2 regions of the Terribacillus sp. 7520-G genome follow, and region 2 is predicted to be linked to the other one. Evidence: riboswitches for the same ligand, from Rfam matches in the RefSeq annotation. Region 2 holds a riboswitch; the other holds the start of a gene.

Region 1 (7,375 bases), on a different contig from region 2:
AGCCATTGCCGGAGGCAGCAAAAAAAGTCGTGGTGCTCGGCTCTGGCCCGATTCGGATCGGGCAAGGAGTGGAATTCGATTTCTGCTCTGTCCAATCCGCTTTGTCTTTACGGAATCAAGGGATCCGATCGGTCGTCATCAATAATAATCCAGAAACGGTCAGTACCGATTTCAATACAGCCGATCATTTATACTTCGAGCCGCTGACAAAAGAAGATGTACTGCACATCATCGAAAAGGAGCAAGCCGATGAAGTGCTCGTCCAGTTCGGAGGGCAGACCGCAATCAATTTAGCTGCGGATTTGGAGGCGGCTGGCGTGACCATTGCCGGAACCAGCACGGCCTCGATAGATCGGGTAGAGAATAGGGAAGCCTTCTATGATTTGCTGCATTCTTTGAACATCCCGCATATTCCAGGCACGACGGTGATGGATACAGCTTCTTTGAAAGACGAAGCCCGCCGTATCGGCTATCCGATCCTCATCCGTCCATCCTACGTGATTGGAGGGCAAGGGATGGTCATCCTCCATTCCGAAGATAGGCTGGAGTCTTATCTGGAAGGACTGCAGCATCAGATCCATAGCTCCCGCCTATTCCCGCTGCTGCTGGATAAATATGTTCCGGGCATGGAGGTAGAGGTGGATGTTGTATGTGATGGTGCAGACATCCTTATCCCGGGCATCTATGAACATATCGAACCAGCCGGAGTCCATAGCGGAGATAGTACGGCGATCTTCCCGTCCCCTGGTTTAAGTGAGTCGGAGAAGGAGTCGATCGTTTCCTATGCGAGCAGGATTTCTGATGCGCTCCAGGTGAAAGGCATCATGAACATTCAATTTGTCTTCAGTGAGGACCGATCGATCCTGTATGTTCTGGAAGTCAATCCAAGGGCCTCCCGCACAGTGCCTATTTCCAGTAAGGTGACAGGTATTCCATTGGTGGATCTGGCAACCAGGATCCAGATGGGGGAATCACTGCGGCAATCAGGTTACCCGCTCGGATTGCAAAAAGAGATACCATTCTATGCTGTGAAGCTGCCTGTCTTTTCCACAACAAAATTGGCAGGTATCGATCCGCTCCTCGGCCCGGATATGCAATCGACAGGAGAAGCAATCGGATTGGGGAGAACGGTGCCGGAAGCACTGAATAAGGCATTTGGCTGGAAGGAAAAGACGCTTAGATCTCTGACGGAGGATTCGCAGATTCTTTTGGATGTCGAAGCTTCCGACCTATCCCAGCTGGAAGCGTTACTTGGCAAGCTGCGATCGAACGCTGTCCTGACAGAGGGGACCGCGGCATTGCTGCCGGATCCTGGTTCATTCCGGATTGTTTCTGATGAAGAAGCGGTCGATTTGATTGAAGATCAAGAGATGACAGCAGTATGCAGCACAAGAAAAGGATTCCAAGCCATCCGTGAAGCAGCTTGGAAGACGGAGACCCCGTGTATGACGAGTCTGCCAACGGTGCAGAGCTACTGGCTGGCCGGGCAGGAGAAGCTGGCAAACAGCCTGTCCATGTCAGATTATCTGGAAGAAGCGGAAAAGGAGCATGTGCAATGAGACAATTGACACAAGAGCAATCCCTGGCAGGAAAAAGCCTCTTATCCCTGCAGGATTTGACGAAGGAAGAGATTCTTTATGTGCTGGACTTGGCGTCTGAGCTGAAAGGTCAGCAACAAAAAGGCGAGCTGATCCAGCCGCTGAATGGGAAAACCCTGGGGATGATTTTTGAGAAATCTTCCACACGGACACGAGTTTCATTCGAAACCGGCATCTACCAGCTTGGCGGTATGGGGCTGTACCTGAATGCGAAAGACCTGCAGCTCGGCCGCGGCGAGCCGGTTGCAGATACTGCCAAGGTGCTGTCCGGCTACCTGGATGCAATCATGATCCGTGCCAATTCACATAAGATGGTCGAGGAGCTGGCAGCCCATGCCGAGATTCCGGTGATCAACGGTTTGACAGATTTGTTCCATCCCTGTCAAGCATTGGCTGATATGCAGACGATTTTGGAATATAAAGGAACATTGGAAGGCGTGAAGCTTGCCTATATCGGAGATGCCAACAATGTAGCCAACAGCTTGATGATTGCTGCTGCAAAAACAGGTATGCAAATCCGGATTGCATCCCCTGCCGGTTATCAGCCGCTGCCAGAAATTGTGAAGAAGGCAAAAGCGATCAGCAATGATCCGGGATTCCTGCTTATTACGGAGAGTCCGGAAGTCGCCTGCGCCGGAGCGGATGTCATTTATACAGATGTCTGGACCAGCATGGGACAGGAACAGGAGACACAAGCGAGGCTTGCGGCTTTCCAAGGCTATCAGGTGAATGAAGCACTCATGGATTCAGCAGCTGCCGATGCCATCTTCTTGCACTGCTTGCCTGCACATCGGGGAGAAGAAGTCACTGCTGCTGTCATTGACGGTCCGCAATCGGCCGTCTTCCAGGAAGCCGAAAACCGATTACATGCCCAAAAAGCACTTATGCTTGCTGTCATGGGGAAATAAAGGGAATGACAAAGAAACCGCCAATAAAAAGGCGGTTTCTTTTCTGCGTCTATGCGTTCACAATATAGGAAAAATCATGTAGACTAAAGGGTATATGTCCACTTACTCTACGTAAGGGACTTCTAGCAAACAGGAGAGAGTAATTACTATGTTAACTTACGTAGCGCCGGCTATTTTCCTGGCGTTTGTTTATCTATTGTCCATCATTCCGTTTCATCAGACGTTCGGTATTACCAAGAAACAGCATTTATTGATGGCATCCTTTGCCATTTATGTGATTGCCGTCATTTGTCTTACATTCTTCCCGTTGCCTGTGGATCAGAACCTCATCGAAGAGAATCAGCAGCTGGAAACAAGCTACCGCTGGAATACATCTCCACTCGCTTCCATCATGCAAATCTGGCATACCACACAAATCGATGGCTTCGGTTACGGGCTGGCACTTAAAAATCTAGGAGGCAATATACTCTTATTCGTACCGCTCGGCTTTTATCTGCCTTTGCTCATTCGCCGGATCAGATCGTTCTTTGTCGTCGTGCTCTGCGGATTGGTGTTCAGTACGGCAATCGAATCGACACAAGGTCTGCTCAATTATTTTGTCGGTTATAATTATCGCTCTGTCGATATCGATGATGTCATCCTGAATGTATTGGGAGCTATGCTGGGCTATGCATTCTATTGGGTTGCACTGCGTCCATTATTGAAAAAGGACAAGCAGTGATCAGCTTGATTCCTGCTGGGCATGTTCTTTGAATCCCAGTAATTCGGGAGAAAGGGAAGCCAGCGGTCCCAGCTTGCGCAATTTTGGATACAGTAGCCATGTTATGGAAAGCAAGGCTAGGCCGGTACCAGTAGCGCAAAAGACCCAAGTGACGGGAATATGTGTGGCCGCATATCCACCGGTCAATGATCCAAGCGGAGTGGCAATCGTGCTGAAGCTTGCGCTTGCACTTGTTACTCTTCCGATCATGGAAACAGGCAGTAACGTCTGTAACATCGTGGCAAATGTGACATTGATACAGCCGACAGGCATCCAAGCGAGCCCGAATAGAATCACACTCAGCCAAGTCCATGGCACAAAGGCGGCAGCTGCCCATATTGCAGCAGCTAAGGACATGGTGAAGATTGTCGCTTTGCCGATGGGAAGTTTGCTGAAAGAGGCTGCTGATAGCGCTCCTATCAAGGCCCCGCAAGACATAGAAGCCAAATACAAACCATATACAGCAGCTCCTTGCCGTTCGTCTGCGAATGCCGGCATCACAGCCATGGCTGCACCAATAGCCAGGTTGCATAATACTGCCCCAAACAGTGCAGCAGCCAAAATGGTCGTGAATAATATCTTGAGTCCCTCTTTCAATTCCGTGAGGTAAGAATGAATAGCTGAACGAGCAGTGCCAGACATAGCAGTCTGTGCTTTTTGATGCGGAATTTTAATGAAGCTGAATAAAAGAAATGCAATGCAAAAGGTGAACGAGTCGATGATGAATAATAATGTTGCTCCAAAAAAGGCAAGCAGCACCCCTGCAATGGCATGGAAAATTAAATCGACGCCTTGATAGGCGAAGGAAAATAATGCATTGCCGGCAGGCAGTTCTTCTTTTTTCAGTACAAGGGGCAATGCTTTTGTTTCGGTAGGATATGCGAATGCATCGATACAAGCCAATAGAGGCATGAGTAGGAGCACCAGTGTAACAGTTAGAAAACCCTGCCAAGCTGCGAGCGGAATCAGCAGGATGAGCACGGCTTGGAGTGCCTGGGTCCATACTAGCGTCCGGCGTATCGGCCAGCGGTCGACCAGCGGGCCGATCAGGAACTGCAATATATTCGGTATTTGTGTCAGGAATCCAGCAAGACCCGAATAGAATGCGCTGCCGCTTAAGTCATAAACGAGCCACATTGCGGCGATGAAATAAATACTGTCCCCGATATTGGTGACAATCCTCCCCGAGAAAAGCAGACCGTAATTCCGCTGTTTTAAAATGGAGAACATCCTCAGTCCTCCTCTTCCAGTTCAATTTGATCAAACGATGGTGTATCGATTTCAAAACCGAAGGCGGAGAAATGATAGAGCTTGCCATCCGGGTCGTTCTCTGCAGCTTCACTCTTTTCACGCAGTGTTTGCATCAAGCCGGCTAAGCCCTGGATGAATTCTTTGAAATCAGCTTCGGTTGCACTTACTTCCCATATGCTGCCGATGGCGTCCCAGTCTTTCGGGTCAGTGGAGCCGGCAATTTTGGCAAACGAGGATTCTGGTGCGGCTAGAACCGCTGAACGTGTCTTATTGGTCATTTGTATATATAGCTGCCTCGTCGATTCGCTGAGTTCTTCTGCATAAGGAAGCAGATTTTCCGAGGGAAAAAAGCCTCTTGCAGCGGCTCGATAGAATTTCTGTATAATTCCATGCTTCTCTTCGGTGCGGATCACCTCGATCAACCCGTTTTTCTCCAACTCTTTCAGATGATAATGGATCTTTGGTCTGCTTGTTTCCAACAGGACAGCCAGCTGCTGGCCAGTATAAGATGTTTCGACTAGCTTCATCATCATTTCGGCGCGAAGCGGATCACTAATTGCTTTGAGCTGCTCAAGGGTCGTCAATGCCATTGCCTGTTTCATTTTGAAAACTCCTTTCGGTAAATTTATTTTGAACGGTCAACTTTATTTTACGGATTTAGTTTAGCGATTGTTCCACATATTGTCAACTCAGTTTTCAGACTTTTTTCCTGCTGTACAAGAAGATAAAAAATATGTTAAGGTAAAAGCAGTCGAATAGGTTTTCTCTTGGGGCAGGGTGAAATTCCCGACCGGCGGTGATAGGCAGCACAGCTGTCTTCAGTCCGTGACCCGTTTTTACAACGGTGGATTTGGTGAGATTCCAAAGCCGACAGTATAGTCTGGATGGGAAAGAGGAAACGAGCGTGCTATCCACACGCCAAAAATGCTTTTCGTCTATTGACGATAGCTTGTTTCGCTATACTTTTGAATTCCTGAGCCCCAGAATTTTTGATTCTGGGGCTTTTTATATGAAGGATAGTGATGAAAGAGACAAGATTAAACTTGCTTCTCTTATTTCGACATCTAAAAAATTTAGTGATGAGATGTTACATGTTCGATGGCATCTCCATACCCCGATCAACCGTCACATTGCCCCGAGACGGTAATATTCCCATTCGTAGTATCTATGGAAGATTAGAAGGATAGGAGGAAGAATTGTGTTTACTGGAATCATCCAGGAAGTAGGCAGCATGATTGCTGTCAATCAACAGGAAAAGGCGATGCAGCTTACCATTGCCAGCGAGAAACTGACCAAAGATATGCATATCGGAGACAGTATAGCGGTTAACGGTGTCTGTCTCACAGTCACTAGCTTTACATCGCATGCTTTCCAGGTCGATGTGATGCCAGAAACGTTCCGCGACAGTTCTTTATCGAATGTACGCAGTGCAGATGCAGTGAACTTGGAACCAGCACTTCAGCCGAGCGGCAGACTGGGCGGCCATTTCGTGAGCGGTCACGTCAATACGACGGGCACTATCCTAGCTATCCGGGAAGAGTCGAATGCACGTTATATTGATATTGGCGTCACGGAAGGTCTGCAGTATTTAATGAAAAAAGGATCGATTTCCGTTGATGGTGTGTCATTGACTGTGTTTGATGTGAAGGATGATTTGTTTACCATTTCGCTTATTCCTGAGACAAGGAAGGCGACGATTTTAGGGGATAAAATAGCCGGCGATCAAGTGAATCTTGAATTTGACCAGCTGGCCAAATACATGGAACGGCTTATGGAATATCAAAAAAGTCCCCGGTCTGCTGGCATTACGACAGAAACATTGGCACAGAACGGATTCATGGATTAGGAGGGAAACGAATGAAAACGACAATAGCCAATGCGCTCGACCATTTGAAAAGCGGTAAAGCCATCATCATCACAGATGATGAGAAAAGGGAGAATGAAGGGGATTTAATGGCCTTGGCAGCATTTGCAAGTCCTGAAACGGTAAATTTCATGGCTTCTGTCGGAAAAGGTCTGATATGTGCACCTATTTCCCGGGAAATTGCTGAAAGATTGGATTTGCCCCCGATGGTAAGTGAAAATACGGACCCGCATGGAACAGCATTTACTGTCAGCATCGATCATATCGATTCCACTACTGGTATCAGCGCATTCGAGCGTGCCCATACAATCGGTAAGCTGGCTGATGCAGCCAGCTTACCGACTGATTTCCAGCGACCGGGACATATCTTTCCGCTGATTGCCAAACCGAACGGAGTCCTGGAGCGTCCTGGTCATACCGAAGCAGCTGTTGACTTGGCTGCATTGGCCGGCACAGCTGAAGCTGGTTATATTTGTGAAATCATGAATGACGATGGGACAATGGCTCGCATGCCGGAACTTGAAAAGCTGGCTGAAAAACACAAGCTGCCCATTATCACGATTGCAGATTTGATTGCATATCGACAGCTGCATGAAAACAAGGTAAAAAGTTAAACCAGTCATCAGCATCGATTAAGAAATAGATAACTAAAAAATGGGACTGGATTGTCCATATACAAAGGAGTATTCATATGGTTAACGTACTGGAAGGAAATGTAGTAGGCACAGATTTGAAGATTGGTATTGTTGTAGGGAGATTCAATGAGTTCATCACCAGTAAATTATTAAGCGGCGCCATCGATACCCTGAAGCGTCATGGTGTCGATGAAGCGAATGTGGATGTGGCATGGGTCCCGGGTGCATTTGAAATCCCCCTTGCGGCCAATAAACTTGCCCAGGGTGGGAAATATGATGCTGTCATCACATTGGGGACTGTTATCAAAGGTTCTACACCACATTTCGATTATGTCAGCAATGAAGTCGCAAAAGGTGTC
Region 2 (7,375 bases):
CGGAAACGATAATGTGCGACAAGCACTTAATGAGCGCGAAGGCTTCCAAATCTGGTGGCGTCTGATGCGTCCTCATACATTGACTGCTTCGTTCGTTCCTGTCTTCATCGGAACGGCGCTCGCTGCATTGGATGGCAAAATCGACTGGCTGCTTTTTGGAGCCATGCTGCTTGCCTGCATCCTGATCCAGTGTGCGACGAATATGTTCAATGAATATTATGATTTTGTCCGCGGACTTGATGATGAGCAGTCTGTCGGAATCGGCGGTACAATCGTACGGGATGGAATCAAGCCGAAAACCGTCCTGGCACTTGCGTTGACATTTTATGCCATCAGCATGCTGCTGGGTGTTTATATCTGCATGGAGTCCAGCTGGTATATCGCATTGATCGGTCTCGCATGCATGCTTTGCGGATACCTATACACAGGCGGTCCTTATCCGATTTCCTATACACCATTCGGCGAATTGACATCCGGTGTTTTCATGGGTGCCATCATCATCTGTATTACGTACTATATCCAGACGGATACACTTACCGGCAGTGTCGTATTGATCAGCATACCGGTCACCATCTTTATTGCATGCATCAACTTTGCCAATAATTTACGTGATCACGATGGGGATAAAGCAAATGGCAGACGGACTGTACCAGTCTTGCTCGGCCGCAAAAAAGGCGTTACCTTCCTTGGTATCTGGTTCATCATCAGTTATTTGATCACTGCGGTATTCATCGCAGTGGGACTGCTTCCGATTTGGGCTGTCATTACATTGTTAAGTATCAAGAAAGCCCGCGATGCTTACCGAGGCTTCATCGGAAAGACAAAACCGCTTGAGATGATGCCTGCAATGAAGGCTACAGGACAAACAAATACGATTTATGGTCTTTTGCTCGTGATCGCTTTGCTGATCCAGCAGTTCGTACCATTTTCATTCTGAGCGGAGAGCGGGCACACAGCCCGCTCTTTTATATAGGTTTAATACAATCCAGTACGGGAAATACATTACATACAGAAAGCAGGTAACTATCATGGACTTCTCAAACACTTTAATGGAGCAGCTGCAAATGCGGGTGGTGAAGGCAAACAAAGATCAAGTTGTCATGGAAATGCCAGTAGGGCCGCATAATCGACAGCCTATGGGTTTTTTGCACGGAGGTGCCACTGTTGCATTGGCTGAAACAGCAGCAAGCATCGGCGGCAATCTGCATGCAGACCCAGCCACACAGGCCGTGTTCGGTCTGGAGATCAATGCAAACCACATGCATAGTGTCCGATCCGGAATCGTGACCGCTGTTGCAGCACCGATCCATATCGGAAAATCGACCATGGTATGGCAAATCAGCATTTCGGATGAGAACAAAAACCTGCTCTCTATCGCACGCTGTACCCTGGCAGTGAAAACGAAACGGCAGTAAAAGGAGATGAGTTAAATGGATAAAGATAAATTGGCGTCTTTCCGCAGACAATTACTTGCAATGAAGGAAGAAGCAGAAGAACAGATCAAAGGGAACGATAGCTATGATGCTGCCAAAGAATTCCCCACTGACTCCATCGGCGAAATGTCGACCGTTGTCAATCACCCTGGCGATCTCGGGACGGAGATGCATGATCGCGAGACAGCACAAACGCTCAAAGAATCAGCGCGGGAGCGTTTACGTGACATCGAGGATGCACTGGATCGCATCGAGGAAGGCACTTATGGGTTGAGCGAAAAATCCGGCAAGCCCATCCCTGAGGAACGGCTGGAGGCGGAGCCGACGGCCCGGCTGCTCGTGGAGGAACAGGAAGAAATAGAAGAAAGAAGGCCATAAGAAAAAGGCACCCTCGCAGGGTGCCTTTGTTAATTGCGGCGTGTAAAGCCGTGCGGCCACATCCACACGTGTCAAAGACGTGCTTTACCGACTTATGCAATTCAGCTCATCGCTTGGTTATTGTAGCACGGACTGCCGGTCTTTGCAATAACTGTTTTACATCATGGTAAAAGCTCCCCCTCTTTGGGGGAGCTTTTAGGCTGCTGCTGTTCGTTTGCGCTTGGCGAACCAAGGCTTCAATTTCGCGAATAGCGGAACAAAGACAATCGCTATGACAATGCCTTTCACAAGGTTGAAAGGAAGGATGCCAGCAATGACCGCTGCCCACTTCGCATCGGCACTCATGACCGGAGAGCCCAAGAAAATGCTATATAGCGGCAGGACAACAAAATAATTCAGCACACTCATCCCGACTGCCATGGCAACAGTACCGGTAGCCAATCCGGAGATGAGTGTTTTTTTGCCTGCCCTGAATTTATGATAGAAGTATGCAACCGGCATGACGAATAGCATGCCTGCCAGGAAGTTGGCTGCGACACCTACCGGATCCCCGGCTCCTGTGAAAATAAGATACAATAAGTTCTTGATTGCTTCGACAGCTACACCTGCCAGCGGTGAAAACAGCAAGGCCGCTATCAATACCGGTATTTCACTGAAGTCGATCTTCAAATAAGCCGGCAGAATCGGAAGCGGGAAATTAAGCAGCATAAGTACCATGCTGATCGCTCCCAATAAAGCAAAAGTGATTGTTTTAGTCAACTTGGATGAACGCATGATCGTTCTCCTCCTTCATCTTGTTTATCGATTCTAACTCTTGATGAAGGGGAAGCAGCTTATTTACGTCAAAAAGCCCCGGAGCATGGCGCTCAGGGGCTTGGCATATACGCAAATAAGCAAGAAGACGTTTCTCACATGGAAACAAGGATGGCCAGTACGGCATCCGTCTTCTGCTTCGTATCTTCTCCCATCCAGACTTTCACTGTCGGTCCCGGAATTGCACCGGATCAGCCGCAGAACAATCGTCCTGCGGGTCACGGACTTCAGCAGCTCCCGCTGCTGTCACCGTCGGTCGGGAATTGCACCCTGCCCCGAAGATAGAATCGATTTAGTTTGTCATTATATTATACCTGCTTTCCATACATTTGCAACCCTTATGCTCACAGGTCCAATGGATTCAGGCTTTCTTCACCAGATAGGTTTGTCAGGAATTTTACCAAGAGATCGATTTCCTGCTGGATGACCTGCAGGCTGACTGTTTCTACCGGGGAATGCATATAGCGAAGCGGCAAGGAGACAAGCGCCGTCGATACACCCCTGCCCGAATAACGCATCTTATCTGCGTCCGTGCCAGTGATGCGCGGCGTCAATTCGTATTGCAGCTGAATGCCGAGCTCTTTCGCTGCTTGCTCCAGCAGGAGATTCGCCTTGCGATTGATCGGAGCTCCCTTGGCCAATACAGGACCTCCATCCAAGCTGACTTCGACTACCTTCCGACGGTTCACTCCTGGATGGTCGGTAGCGAACGTCACATCACAGGCAATCGCCAAATCCGGCTGAATACCGGCTGCAGCGAAGTATGCACCCCCCATATTCGTTTCTTCATTCACGGTACTGGCTGCATATACACCGACATCCAGCTTCTCTTCCTTAAGCCGGCGGATGACTTCCCCGACAATGAAAGAACCAGTACGGTTATCCAGTCCCCGTCCTGTCAAATAACGATCCATCAATACAGACGGCTGACGCTGATACACGATCAAATCCCCGACCTGCACATATTGCTCGATTTCCTGCTTGGATTTGGCACCGCAATCTATATATAGATCCGGCAGCTCGAAATCGCCCTTCATTCCTCCAAGATGCATCGCATTCACGCCGACGACACCCGGTATCGTCTTACCATATCCAAGCACCTGTACAGTCATACCAAGTGCTGCTTTTGCATTAAAACGTCCCATTTCGTCAATACGGAGGAAGCCATTTTCATCGATTCCCGTTACCACCATCGCGATTTCATCACAATGCCCGGCAAGCAGCACTTTGAATTTCGCTTCCGGATTGATGACTGCGATAGCATTGCCTGACGCATCTGTTCGCATTTCATCCGCAAATGGTGCATATTCTTTGATCCATTTTTTCTGTATTTCCATCTCAAAGCTGGACGGTGAAGCTGTCCGCAGCAGCTCCATCAAAAAATCCTGATTATCTAGTTGCATATCCATTCCGCCTTTTTATGTAGTCTTATTACACTGTAGCATAAACAGAAGCTTATTTGTTTAGTTTGGACGATTGGTCGGGTAAACTAAACATCAGAAAGGATGAAACAAATGACGACATTGAATGAATGGTTTGATAAAGGGATCCATATCGATGCATATCTGGACTCCATGCAAACACATAAAGAAAATACAATGCATATTTACGATCACTATGAGCTTCCAGCTGATACGGAATTCTTCAGCACACTCCGTTCCCAAAAGCTTCGTGCCATCGTGCTGACAGAAGATTGGTGCGGAGATGCCATGCTGAATCTGCCGATCTTTTATCATATCGCTCAGGCAGGCGCAATCGATGTCCGCATCCTCCGACGCGATGAAAACCTCGAACTGATGGACCGATACTTGACGAATGGCAAAAGCCGTTCCATTCCGATCATCATCTTCATCAATCAAAATGGTGATGAAGTGGCAAAATGGGGTCCGCGTGCTCCCGAGCTCCAAGTATATATCGATGAATCATTCAACAGCCTGCCTGATAAGGATGCTCCTGAATATGAGGAAAAACGTGATCAAATGCTCACCTTCATCACAAAATCCTATCGGGACAATCATGATTTCTGGCAGTGCGTATATGCAAGCATGAAAAGAGGACTTGAGGAAGCATAAAAACATCCAATCTGGATGTTTTTTGCTTTTTACCAAAGGTATATGCTATTTGATCAACCTGCGCTCCATCTCTTCCAACAATGACTTGCTTGGTCCATTTTGAAGCAGACGATAATAAAAACCCAGCTGGCATAATTGACTTGCCCGCAAAGAAATGCCTTCTTTATCACCCTCATAATGAAGAAGCACTTGCTCCATGAACGTATCACCCACCTGGGAAATCCCAGCAAAATCAATAGCTGGGTCGCCGATATGCGCATCCGTGAAATCTATGATGCCGATTTTCCCGCTCGTTTGCTCCCATAAAATATGTGCCGCTCTTAAGTCTCCATGTACCGCTGCTCTTCGTTCGGTCTGCAGGACCGAAAATAATCTCTCCGTATAATTAGTGAGACGAGCCGGCATGCTCGGATAAAAACGTCTTATTTTTTCAAGCAGCAGTCCATAATAGGCTTTATCCCGTTCCGGTAATCCATGGCCGGAAGCATCGATATGATGAAGCTTGGTGAGAAAAGTACCCAATTGGATGGCAGCCTTTTTCAAGTCTGCAGGCGGAAGATCCCTCGAAATCGGACAGCCGGGAATATATCGATAAAGCATCACCTCTTTACCATCCGGAGCTGTACGGATTTGAAATGCGGGCAGCCTGATGTCAGCCTGTAGCTGTAATTCCGATAATAGCTTCTGCTCCGCCAATTTTAATACCCTTTTCCCTTTCGGTATCCGCAGCACCCAGCTATCATTCAGCACATGCACTTCATGATCCCAGCCTGTATCAATGACTTCCCATTCGTTGATCGGCTCCTGGATGAATGCTTCCAGCCATGCCAACGCAGTCAGATCCTTCATCTGCCTCCCCCTTTCCGTTTAAATCAGCTGAATATACATATACTAACAAAAAAAGAGGAGGGATAGGTTGGTCACCCAGTTTTTGCGACGCTTCTATTTTCGTCTGCCGATTTTCATTCGTCTCTTCTCCACCGTGCTTACCGTCATGCTGGTTTTTGGGATCTGTATGCATTATATCGAACCGAAGCAATTCCCCACTTATTTTGACGGCATTTGGTGGGCTTTCGTGACAGCATCCACTGTCGGCTACGGTGATATCATTCCGGAAACGTTACATGGTAAGATCCTTGCAATTATCCTTATCCTCTCAGGAGCAGGTCTGTTCACTTTTTATTTGGCCACCATCGCGGCAGGCACCGTAAAATATACCCAGGATCTCTCCAAAGGGCTGACCGAATTCAAAGGATCCAATCATATCATCATTGTTGGCTGGAATGAACGGGCCCGGACACTGCTTCGGCGGCTGACCGAAAAACATCCGGAACAGCCAGTCGTCTTGATCGATCAGACATTGACCCAGCTGCCCTACAGGGAGCATCCGCTGCACTTCATCCGCGGCGATGCTTCAGAGGATAAGACGCTTCAAAAAGCAAAGATCCAGCAAGCGACCACCGCCATCATCACAGCAAACTCGGGTAAAAACGAAAAACAAATCGATTACATGACAATCTTGACCACCATCGCTCTGCGCGGGAATAATCCTCATCTTCATATCGTGGCAGAAGTGCTGACTCATAATCAAAAAGAGAATCTCCGCCGTGCCGGAGCGGATGTCGTGATCAGGACGAACGATTTCGTCAGTACCTTGTTTTTCCATGAAGTGTATCATAAAGAAAAGAGAAGTCATCTGGAGCTGCTGATGCATTTCCTGAAAGAACAGGAAATCCGTGTCATCCCTTTGCCAAGTGAATTAGTCGGTAAAAGTTACTTTGAAGCAAGCCGTCATTTCGCCCGCAAAGACAAGACAACCATCGGATATATGCGAGGGGAAAACATGGATATGAGCCCGGATTTCCAAGAGCCGATGCACAGGGAAGACTGCATCATCACCCTGCAGCATATCGAATGAAAAATCCCTTCTGCCATGATGGCAAGAAGGGATTCATACGTTGTTTATAATCTTTTCTCCAAGGCTGCTTTTTCTTCCTCGTAGCCAGGCTTGCCAAGAAGCGCGAACATATTTTTCTTATATGCTTCCACTCCCGGCTGATCAAACGGATTCACACCAAGCAAGTATCCGCTGATCGCACAAGCCTTTTCGAAGAAGTACACAAGATAGCCGAAGCTGAATGGATCAAGCGCCGGGACTTCCACGACCAGGTTCGGGACATTTCCGTCCGTATGCGCAAGCAATGTTCCCTGGAACGCTTTGTGATTCACTTGATCGACTGTCTGTCCTGCAAGATAGTTCAGTCCATCCAGATCCTCTTCCTCGGCTTCGATCGTCACATCGGATACAGGCTGTTTGACATGCACGACTGTTTCGAACAGGTCGCGGCGTCCTTCCTGGACATATTGACCAAGGGAATGCAAATCTGTCGAGAAGTTGGCGGATGCCGGGAACAATCCTTTCAGGTCCTTCCCTTCACTCTCTCCGAACAACTGCTTCCACCATTCACTGAAATACTGCAGGGATGGCTCATAGTTCACGAGAAGCTCGATATTTTTACCTTTGTTATACAAAACATTCCGGACTGCTGCGTATTGATATGCTGGGTTTTCCTTCAGATCGGCTACAGCCAGTTCTTCCTGCGCCTTTTGCGCACCAGCCATGATGCTGTCGATGTCGACGCCAGCTGCCGCTATCGGCAATAATCCCACTGCTGTCAG

Evidence for each region. Region 2 has a riboswitch for FMN ahead of CHH53_RS09915 (ECF transporter S component). Riboswitches for the same ligand answer to the same signal wherever they lie in the genome.
Region 1: another riboswitch for FMN. It lies ahead of ribE (riboflavin synthase); the one in region 2 lies ahead of CHH53_RS09915 (ECF transporter S component).

The regions. Positions count from the first base shown of each region.
Region 1 is NZ_NQFP01000046.1:34,054-41,428, forward strand. It holds gene carB (carbamoyl-phosphate synthase (glutamine-hydrolyzing) large subunit) at 1-1,559, shown strand, start outside; gene argF (ornithine carbamoyltransferase) at 1,556-2,506, shown strand; gene CHH53_RS15490 (VanZ family protein) at 2,655-3,227, shown strand; gene CHH53_RS15495 (MFS transporter) at 3,228-4,496, opposite strand; gene CHH53_RS15500 (ArsR/SmtB family transcription factor) at 4,499-5,119, opposite strand; FMN riboswitch at 5,277-5,417, shown strand; gene ribE (riboflavin synthase) at 5,716-6,363, shown strand; partial or broken gene ribB (3,4-dihydroxy-2-butanone-4-phosphate synthase) at 6,375-6,986, shown strand; gene ribH (6,7-dimethyl-8-ribityllumazine synthase) at 7,073-7,375, shown strand, end outside.
Region 2 is NZ_NQFP01000024.1:108,971-116,345, reverse strand. It holds gene CHH53_RS09930 (1,4-dihydroxy-2-naphthoate polyprenyltransferase) at 1-937, shown strand, start outside; gene CHH53_RS09925 (PaaI family thioesterase) at 1,029-1,415, shown strand; gene CHH53_RS09920 (TraR/DksA C4-type zinc finger protein) at 1,431-1,811, shown strand; gene CHH53_RS09915 (ECF transporter S component) at 2,007-2,585, opposite strand; FMN riboswitch at 2,764-2,911, opposite strand; gene CHH53_RS09910 (M20/M25/M40 family metallo-hydrolase) at 2,969-4,027, opposite strand; gene CHH53_RS09905 (thioredoxin family protein) at 4,139-4,696, shown strand; gene CHH53_RS09900 (phosphotransferase family protein) at 4,742-5,545, opposite strand; gene CHH53_RS09895 (potassium channel family protein) at 5,613-6,614, shown strand; gene CHH53_RS09890 (glucose-6-phosphate isomerase) at 6,659-7,375, opposite strand, start outside.